3 regions of the Rhodococcus sp. BP-349 genome follow, and region 2 is predicted to be linked to each of the others. Evidence: predicted binding sites of a transcription regulator. Region 2 holds the regulator's gene; each other region holds the start of a gene.
What was found. Region 2 encodes LexA, which represses DNA repair genes until DNA is damaged. Its sites were predicted from a motif close to CGAACANNTGTTCG; they were not measured.
Positions count from the first base shown of each region.

Region 1: a site for LexA is predicted at 1,341-1,354, ahead of HQ325_RS18870 (SAV_6107 family HEPN domain-containing protein). Genes of this name have one in related genera too.
Region 3: a site for LexA is predicted at 1,980-1,993, ahead of HQ325_RS08840 (error-prone DNA polymerase). Genes of this name have one in related genera too.

Region 1 covers NZ_JABUDR010000003.1:528,251-531,526, reverse strand. The annotation lists gene HQ325_RS18875 (DUF3040 domain-containing protein) at 42-470, opposite strand; gene HQ325_RS18870 (SAV_6107 family HEPN domain-containing protein) at 638-1,150, opposite strand; gene HQ325_RS18865 (N-acetyltransferase) at 1,477-2,052, shown strand; gene HQ325_RS18860 (NAD(P)/FAD-dependent oxidoreductase) at 2,049-3,276, shown strand, end outside.
Region 2 covers NZ_JABUDR010000003.1:835,705-838,980, reverse strand. The annotation lists gene nrdR (transcriptional regulator NrdR) at 1-427, opposite strand, end outside; gene HQ325_RS20310 (hypothetical protein) at 540-956, opposite strand; gene lexA (transcriptional repressor LexA) at 1,220-2,002, shown strand; gene HQ325_RS20300 (acyl-CoA dehydrogenase family protein) at 2,064-3,206, opposite strand.
Region 3 covers NZ_JABUDR010000001.1:1,848,889-1,852,164, reverse strand. The annotation lists gene HQ325_RS08840 (error-prone DNA polymerase) at 1-1,943, opposite strand, end outside; gene HQ325_RS08835 (1-phosphofructokinase family hexose kinase) at 2,063-3,004, shown strand; gene surE (5'/3'-nucleotidase SurE) at 3,034-3,276, shown strand, end outside.

The DNA of each region.
Region 1 (3,276 bases), 310 kb from region 2:
CGCGAGAATCGGAGCGATCGATGTGACCGCTCCGGTCTCCTTCATTCCTGGTCGAACCGCCGCTTGAAACGATCCTCCATCCGCGAGGAGAACCCCTTGCGAGGACCTCGGCGCGGTGCGGAACCGGAACGGCGCGGGCCGCTTCCCGGTGCCGGCGGGTTGTCGCCCTCGGACTGCTCGGACTGCGGCGCGGTGGGCTTGCGCAGCAAGAGCAGCACGCCGGAGCCGAACATGAACACGAAGCCGACGAGACTGATGATCGGGAATCCACCGGGCTTGAACGGGAGGGCCACGCCTGCAATGAGCAGAATGAGGCCGATCACGAACAGAGCGACGGCCTGGAAACGACGCCGCGTGGATGCGGCTCGAATCCGTCCGCCGCGCACGGTCGACGCGAACTTGGGGTCCTCGGCATAGAGAGCGCTCTCGATCTGGTCGAGCATGCGCTGCTCGTGCTCGGAGAGTGGCACGGTACCTCCCCCGGCACTGGATGGTGGCTCTCACTTCTTGGCCAGAAGTGAGAGGTAGCCGATCGGTCCGGCTACCTGTTGTCGATGATACGAGCAGAATCGGCAGCGAGCCACCTACCTGCACCACCAGTATGCGAGAAAAAGTCGCTCCGTGGTGGCGACCAGGATTACGCGGGCACCGCAACCGCCTCGGACCGCGAGGTCACACGGTCCTCGACGCGGTGCAGAAAGCGTCCCACCTGCGAGAAGAACTCGTCCGCCTCGGCCGCGTCGAGCCGATCGGCCGAGCCCGCCTCGATGGACGCACGCAGCGTGGAATACGCGGCGAAGTACGACGCCCACTCCGTGAACTCCGGCGCAGCCGTCCGCATGCGCACCCAGGCACTGCGGGACGCCCCACGCTTGGGCACCGGATCGACCGCATCGAGCAACGCGCCGGCACCGCGCAACGCGGCGACGTAGGACTCGAGGAACATGTCTGCCGCCGACGGAGCGCCGGCCGCGTCACCGAGAATGGCGTCCGCGCGGCGCAACAGCATCCGAGCGCGTGCGTGGGTGCGCGACGGCGCTGCGGAGGCGTCGAACGAGACCACCGTGCCGTCCGTCGTCGAGCCACCACCCTCCGTGCGGCCTGCAGAGCTGCGGCGTGCCGCAGTGTGACCACCCGTGCTCCGAGCCATTGCGCTACCTCCCTCTCCGACACGTGAACCGATCGGCATCCCTACGTCCTTCTCAACACTCACGACCTGTCGGTTACTCCCTGAGCGGGCCGGTCGAACGCGATGTAAGCATGGAGGTCGGACACGTTCTCTCGGACCGCCCCGCGCGACCGACCCGATCGCGGGTCGTTCGACCCGAGGTCGATTCGTTCGAACGCCTGTTCGATGACTTCACTGTAGCGCGGACGTCCGACACGATGCGAGGGATCGAGGTGAGTACCGTTCACGACGCCGAAGGCCGCGCCTCCGACGACGGCATTCGTCTGATCGAGCTCACCCCGCAGGACATGCGCCGACGGTTGACCGAGGCCCTGTCCGTCTACGTCGCCGCGATGGGCTACCCGCGCGGTACCGAGTTGCATCGGGCGCCGATGTGGGCAGAGCACATCCTGCGGCCGGGGTGGGGCGCGGTGGGAGGAGTCTCACACGACGATCACCTGGTGGCGATCGCCTACTGCTACCGTGGAGCGCCGCATCAGTGGTGGCATCAGCAGGTCCGCGACGGGATGCGACGGGCGGGGTGGTCCGCCGAGAACGCCGAGCGAGTGCTGTCGAACTACGTCGAGTTGACCGAGTTGCACGTCTCCCCCGAGGCTCAGGGCCACCGTCTCGGGGAACGACTCCTGCTCGCCCTCATGGCGGGCCGCCGGGAGAGCTCGGTGCTGCTCTCCACCCCCGAGGTCACCGGCGAGGACAATCGGGCATGGCGTCTCTACCGGCGGACGGGGTTCCAGGACGTCGTCCGCCGGTTCCACTTCGCCGGGGACGCCCGACCCTTCGCGGTGCTCGGCCGCGAATTACCCCTGACACCCGAGACCGGACTCGGTCTCGACACCACCACAGAAGAGGGGCCGACCACGTGATCGATGCCGCCGTCGTCGGATCGGGTCACAACGCACTCGTCTCCGCCGCCTACCTGACCGATGCCGGATGGTCCGTCCGCGTCCTCGAACGAGACACCGTCGTCGGAGGCGCAGCCTCCACCGTCGAGCGTTTCCCCGGCCACAAGGTGGATCGCGGCTCGTCCGCACACATCATGATCCGGCAGACCGGCATCATCGAGGAGTTGCGCCTCGCCGATCACGGCCTGCGTTACCTCGACTGCGATCCATGGGCGTTCGCGCCGCCGCCGCCCGGCACCGACGAGCCGGGCATCGTGTTCTCCGTCGATCTCGATGCCACCTGCGCCTCGATCGAGGCGGCGTGCGGTCTCGAGGACGCGGACGCGTACCGCGCGTTCGTCGCGCTCTGGGGGCCCCGCAGCGCCCGAGTCATGAAGTCGTTCGGGAGCCCGCCCACCGGCCGGGCTCTGCTGTCCTCCTTCTGGGGCATGGACGCGAGCGACGGCGCCGCGGCACTGTCCCGCGAGTTTCTCGCGTCGGGAGACTCCCTGCTGAACCGGTGGTTCGACAGCGAGCGCCTCAAGGCGGCTCTCGCGTGGTTCGGCGCCCAGTCCGGTCCCCCGATGTCCGAGCCCGGTACGGCACCGATGGTGGCCTTCAACGCTTTGATGCACACGACCCCGCCCGGTCGCGCCGTCGGTGGCAGCGGCGCGCTCAGCGTCGCGCTGCAGACGAAGATCGAGTCCGACGGGGGCACGGTGTCCCTGGGCGACGCCGTCGTGTCGGTGACGCGAGTCGGGGACGGATGGTCCGTGCGCACCGCGAGTGGCGAGGAAGTGCGAGCCCGCACGGTCATCGCCGGGTGCCACATTCTGACCACACTCGACCTGCTCGACGCCGGCGGCTTCGACACGGCGACGACGGAGTCCTGGCGGCGACAGATCGACGTGGGTCCGGGAATCGGCATGGTGGTCCGCGCGTCGACGTCGTCGCTGCCGCAGTATCGCGGTGCGCCCAGCGTCGAGGCGTCCACCCGCGGACTGCAACTGCTGGTGCACGACCGGGCCCAGCTCCGCCGAGCACACGGAGCGGCGTCGGCCGGCGATCTCCCGCCTGCGCCGGTGGTACTGGCCATGAGCTTCAGCGCGGTCGACCCGTCGATCGCGAAGCCAGGCGAACACCAGGTCTCGCTGTGGTCGCAGTGGCACCCGTACCGACTGTCCGACGGCCGGAGCTGGCGCGGAG
Region 2 (3,276 bases):
CCTCGATCTCGCGTTCGAAGTCGTCCGCACTGCTGAACGAACGATAGACGGAGGCGAACCGGAGATAGGCCACCTCGTCGAGATCGCGCAGTGGCCCGAGGATGGCGAGTCCGACCTCGTTGCTGGGAATCTCGGCCGACCCGGAAGCCCGTACCGTGTCCTCGACCTGCTGGGCGAGCAGAACGAGCGCGTCGTTGTCGACCTGGCGGCCCTGGCAGGCCCGGCGGACTCCCTTGACCACCTTCTCGCGGCTGAAGGGCTCACTGACACCACTGCGCTTCACGACGGACAGCACCGCTGTCTCCACCGTGGTGAACCGTCGACCGCACTCGGGGCAGGAACGCCGTCGCCGGATCGCCTGGCCCTCTTCCGCTTCCCGCGAATCGACGACGCGTGAGTCGGGGTGGCGGCAGAACGGGCAGTGCATCGGACAGAGACCCCTCGATGGCTCGGGCAATTCCCGAGCGCCACGGCGGCTCTCGGTGTGTCCAGCGTACCGGGGCGGGCTCCGTCGGCCCCGGGGACGTGCCCGGTCGGTGTCAGCGTCCGGCGACGACGCCCATCTCCGCCTGCTGCGAGACGGACGGCTGTGCCGGAACGGCGGCGGAGCGCATGTTCGCCAGTCCCACCAGCCCCAGAGCGGACACAGCTGTGATCAGCGCCACAGCGACGGACGTCGCGAATCCGTGTCCACGACGAGTGCGGTGTTCGACCTGCGAGACACCGTTCGAGCGGCGACGGTAGTCGACGGCGCCGCCGTCGGGCCGGCGGGAATCACGCGGAGCGGGGCTGCGACGGACCGTCGTGCGCTCGCGGAGGTCGGTCATCGTGGACCCGGCCGCGCGGTCGGTCACACCCCAGTAGGAATCGTCGTCGCAGGTCCAGCGTGTGCGGCCGGGTGCGTGCATGTCGATGGAACGTGCGGTGCCGACAGTCAGCAGGTCACTTCGAGTCATTGCAACCACTCCTCGTGGATAGCCGGTGGCCGTCCGCGTCGCCGATGCACCGAGGTGTTCGAACAACACATTCGCCCACGCGTTCGAATGAACGCATGTTCGATGTATAGCAGTCCGGTCCGACAAAGTGCATCGAACACGCGACACGCTTCGAACAGGTGTTTGATCCGAGTCCCGTTTCGGTTTAGGTTCGACACACGCACAACGGACGTGACACCAGCACCACCTGCCCCACGTCCACTGCTACCGATGGAGGTATCTCGATGAAGGACGACAGCTCATCCGGCACGGTCGGCGGGCGCGCGTCAGCGACCGGCTCGGCCACGACCGCCGACACCGAGTCCGGTCTCACCGAACGTCAGCGGCGAGTGCTCGAGGTGATCCGTGCGTCGGTGGTCGAGCGCGGCTATCCCCCGAGCATCCGGGAGATCGGTGACGCCGTCGGGTTGACGTCCACCTCGTCGGTCGCGCACCAGCTGCGCACCCTCGAGCGCAAGGGATTCCTGCGCCGCGACCCCAACCGTCCCCGCGCCGTCGACGTACGTCTGCCGGGCGAGAACGGGCGCCCCGAAGAGGTCTCCGCCGTCGCGCAGGACGACCTCGTCGCCGCGGATACCACGAATCACCTCGACAGCGCGGACGCACCGTCGTCGGACGACGATCGCCTGCCCGCGCCGACTTTCGTCCCCGTCCTGGGGCGCATCGCCGCGGGTGGTCCCATCCTCGCGGAGCAGGCCGTCGAGGACGTGTTCCCGCTTCCGCGCGAGCTCGTCGGGTCCGGCTCGCTGTTCCTTCTCCGCGTCGTCGGTGAGTCGATGATCGACGCCGCGATCTGCGACGGAGACTGGGTCGTGGTCCGCCAGCAGAACGTTGCGGACAACGGCGACATCGTTGCCGCCATGATCGACGGCGAAGCCACGGTCAAGACGTTCAAGCGCACCGGTGGCGACGTGTGGCTGCTCCCCCACAACGACCTGTTCGAACCCATTCCCGGTAACGACGCCGTGGTCCTGGGCAAGGTCGTCACGGTGATGCGCAAGCTCTGATCCACGACAGACGAAAGCCGGCGCTGGACATCCAGCGCCGGCTTCGTCGTGTTCGGTGTGGTTACAGATCCAGCCCGCGGCCGATGATCTCCTTCATGATCTCCGTCGTACCGCCGTAGATGGTCTGCACGCGAGAGTCCATGTACGCCTTGGCGATCGGGTACTCCTTCATGTAGCCGTAGCCACCGTGCAGCTGCAGGCACCGGTCGATGAGCTTGACCTGGTTCTCGGTGGTCCACCACTTGGCCATGGCGGCTTCCTGCACCGACAGCTCGTTCGCGTTGAGCTGCTCGATGTACTTGTCCACCATGATGCGGACGGCAGTCGTCTCGGTCGCGCACTCGGCGAGCACGAAGCGTGTGTTCTGGAACTTGCCGATCGGCTTACCGAAGGCCTTGCGGTCCTTGCAGTACTGAATGGTCATCGCCAGCGCCGACTCCATCGCGGCGGCCGCGACGACGGCGATCGACAGACGCTCCTGCGGCAGGTTCTGCATCAGGTAGATGAAGCCCATGCCCTCCTCGCCGAGCATGTTGGCGGCGGGAATGCGAACGTCGGTGAAGCTGAGCTCCGCGGTGTCCTGCGCCTTCATACCGATCTTGTCGAGGTTGCGGCCGCGCTCGAATCCGGGCATGTCGCGCTCGACGACGAACAGGCTGAAGCCCTGCGCGCCCTTCTCCGGATCGGTGCACGCCACCACGATGATGATGTCGGCGTTGATGCCGTTGGTGATGAACGTCTTGGAGCCGTTGAGCACCCAGTCGTCACCGTCCCGGACGGCCTTGGTCTTGATGCCCTGCAGGTCGCTGCCCGTACCGGGTTCGGTCATCGCGATCGCGGTGATCAGCTCGCCGGAGCAGAAGCCGGGCAGCCAGCGCTGCTTCTGCTCGTCGTTGGTCAGCTCGATCAGGTACGGAGCGACGACATCGTTGTGCAGCGTGAACCCGATGCCGCTGTACCCGCCGGCCGTGGTCTCCTCGGTGACGATGGCGTTGTAGCGGAAGTCCTTGACTCCGCCGCCGCCGAACTCCTCCGGCACTGCCATGCCCAGGAAGCCCTGCTTGCCGGCCTCGACCCACACGCCGCGGTCGACGATGTTCTGCGTCTCCCACTCGGCATGGTGCGGCGCGACATGCTGCTCGAGAAACTTCTTGTACGAGCTGCGGAAAAGGTCGTGCTCGGCCTCGAACAACGTGCGCTTCATGGTTCTCCTCGTCAGACGTACTGCGGATCTCCTTCGACAGTAGAACCCTGTCCATTCCGGGTCGATGACC
Region 3 (3,276 bases), on a different contig from region 2:
TCGGCGCGCTGCAGCATCTCGTAGACCGCGGCCTCGCCGAGATCGAGTTCGGCGAGGTCGACGTGCAGTCCCTTGTGCTCCTTCACCAGGTCGATCATGTAGTGCAGCGCCGAGAGCATGCCGAGACCGAGCATGTCGAACTTCACCAGACCCACTGCGGCACAGTCATCCTTGTCCCACTGCAGCACGGTGCGGTTCTCCATGCGCGCCCACTCGACGGGGCACACGTCGGCGATCGGCCGATCGCAGATCACCATGCCGCCGGAGTGGATGCCGAGATGCCGCGGGAAGTTCTCGATCTGCGCGGCCAGCTCCAGCACCGGCAGCGGGATCGTGGTCTCGCGGGCCTCGGCAGACAGGTCGCGGCCCGGCACGCCGGACCAGCGGGTGATCTGCTTACTCCACGCGTCCTGCTGCCCTTGCGATGCACCCAGCGCTCGGGCCATGTCCCGCACGGAGGACTTGCCGCGATAGGTGATCACGTTGGCCACCTGCGCCGCGTACCCGCGCCCGTACTTGGCGTAGACGTGCTGGATGGCCTCTTCCCGACGGTCGGATTCGATGTCCACGTCGATGTCGGGTGGGCCGTCGCGCTCGACGGAGAGGAACCGTTCGAACAGCAACCCGTTACGCACGGGGTCGACGTTGGTGATGCCGATGGCATAGCAGACAGCAGAGTTCGCCGCGGATCCTCGCCCCTGACACAGGATGTCGGCCCGCTTGCAGAAGTCGACGATGTCGTGGACCACGAGGAAGTAGCCGGGGAAGTCGAGTTCGGTGATGACGGCGAGTTCGCGGTCGATCTGGGCGTAGGCCGCAGGTTCGTCCTCGCGTCGACCGTAGCGTCGCTCGGCCCCGCGCATCGTCAACTCGTGGAGCCACGTGATCTCGGTGTGGCCCTCCGGCACGTCGAACGGCGGCAGCTGCGGCGCGATGAGGTGCAGGTCGAACGCGCACTCCTCCCCCAGCGCCGCGGCGTGGGACACGGCGGTGGGATAGGCGGAGAACAACTGCGCCATTTCTGCGCCGGAGCGCAGGTGCGTCCCACCGAGAGGCGGAAGCCAGCCCGACGCGTCGTCGAGGCTGCGGCGCGAGCGCACCGCCGCCATCGCCATGGCCAGTCGCCGACGGCCGGGCCGCGCGAAGTGCGCCGACGTGGTGGCGATGACCGGGAGCGAGAGACGCGCGGCGATGTCCGCGAGGACGTCGTTGCGGTCGTCGTCCTCCGCGATTCCCTGACGGGTCAGCTCCACCGTGACCCGGTCCCGACCGAACCTGTCGACGAGTTCCCGTAGTGCCTGCTCTGCCGCCGCCGGCCCGCTCTCGGTCAGCGCACGCCGCACACTGCCCTTCCTGCACCCCGTCAGGATCTGCCAGTGCCCACCCGCTGCGTCGGCCAGCGCATCGATGTCGTAGCGCGGACGCCCCTTCTCACCCCCGGCGAGATGGGCGGTGGCGATCTCCCGGGAGAGACGTCGGTAGCCTTCCTGCCCACGAGCGAGTACCAGCAGATGAGTGCCGTCCGGATCGGCTGCGCCGGTGCGTGATTCGGTCGGCATACCCGTCTCCCCCAGGGAGAGTTCGGAGCCGAAGACCGTCTTCATGTCCAGCTCGCGCGCCGCTTCGGCGAAGCGCACGACGCCGTACATGCCGTCGTGATCGGTCAGCGCGATGGCGTCCAGACCCAGCCGTACGGCCTCCTCGACCATCTCCTCCGGCTGGGAGGCTCCGTCGAGAAAGCTGAAGGACGAGTGGGCGTGCAGTTCCGCGTAGGGAACGGTGTCACGCGGCCGCACCACCGCACCCTCGTAGGGATCCCGCTTGCGCGACCACGCCGGACTGTCACCGCCGTCGCCCATCGCGAGCGGATCGATGACACGAGGCTTGCCCGAGAGCAACCGCTCCATCTCGGTCCACGTGGGCGGTCCGTCGTTCCATCCCATCACGCACCCTCGTCCGCTTGCTGGAGAACTTGTGTTCGAACGTATGTTCCCATTGGATCACCACCCGCCCCCGACGGCAAGTCCGTTTGAGGAACGGACGAAACGGGCACATCACGGCGATGTCGACTGCCGAACACGCGCCCACCGCCACCGTCTTCGCGCCGTCCCCGCTGCTCACCATCACCCTGGACGCAGCGCCGAACGGCGACACCGAACTTCACGTGCACGCCGGCGGCCAGGGCCACTGGATCGCCCGCATGGCCACCAACCTCGGCATGGACGTGACGCTGACCGGTGCATTCGGCGGCGAGAGCGGGGGCGTGCTGCGCGATCTGATCCACCGCGAGGGCATCACCGTGCGTGCCGTGGACATCGGCCACGAGTCCGGGTCCTATATCCACGACCGGCGCGACGGCGACCGCACCGAGGTGGCGACGATCGATCCCCCGCACCTGGCCAGGCACGCGCTCGACGATCTCTACGGGATCACCCTCGAATCCGGAGCCTCGTCCGACATCGTGCTGCTGGGGGGCCCGCACACCGAGTCGGTGGTGCCCGCAGACTTCTATCGACGGCTCACGACAGATCTGCGATCGCTGTCGAAGCCCGTCGTCGCAGATTTGTCCGGACCGACCGCGACGGCGGCTCTGCAGGGCGGTCTCACCGTGCTCAAGATGAGCCACGAGGACCTCATCGAGGACGGGCGCGCGGAGTCGGAGGACCCGGACGCTCTCATCGAGGCGATGCGCTCCCTGCACGACGAGGGTGCCGACATCGTAGTTCTCTCCCGCGCGGCGGACCCGGCGCTCGCCCTCGTCGACGGCACGGTGCTCGAGGTGGTCACTCCCGACCTGGAGCAGACGGACCACCATGGTGCGGGCGACTCCATGAGCGCCGGCATCGCCACCGGACTCGCCCGCGGCATGTCCATCGAGGAGGCACTCGCCCTCGGCGGCGCCGCCGGCACCGCCAACGTGACCCGCCGCGGACTGGGTACAGGACAGCTGGGGCTCGTCGAGACCATCATGTCCACGGTCGAGGTACGCCCCTTCTCGTCCTGACCGGCTGCACCCACTCGCAGGAGGCACACGTGCGCGTGCTCATCACGAACGACGACGGAATCGACAGCCACGGGATCGCCGTGCTCACTCGAGTCGCCCTCGAGGCCGGTCACGACGTCGTGGTGGCGGCGCCGCACGAGGAGCGCAGCGGTGCGAGTGCGTCGCTGTCTGCGCTGCAGAACCGCGACCAGCTCGTACTCTCCCGCGCATCGGTCGCCGATCTCGATGTCGACGCGTTCGCCGTGCAGGCCTCGCCCGCCATGATCGCGTTC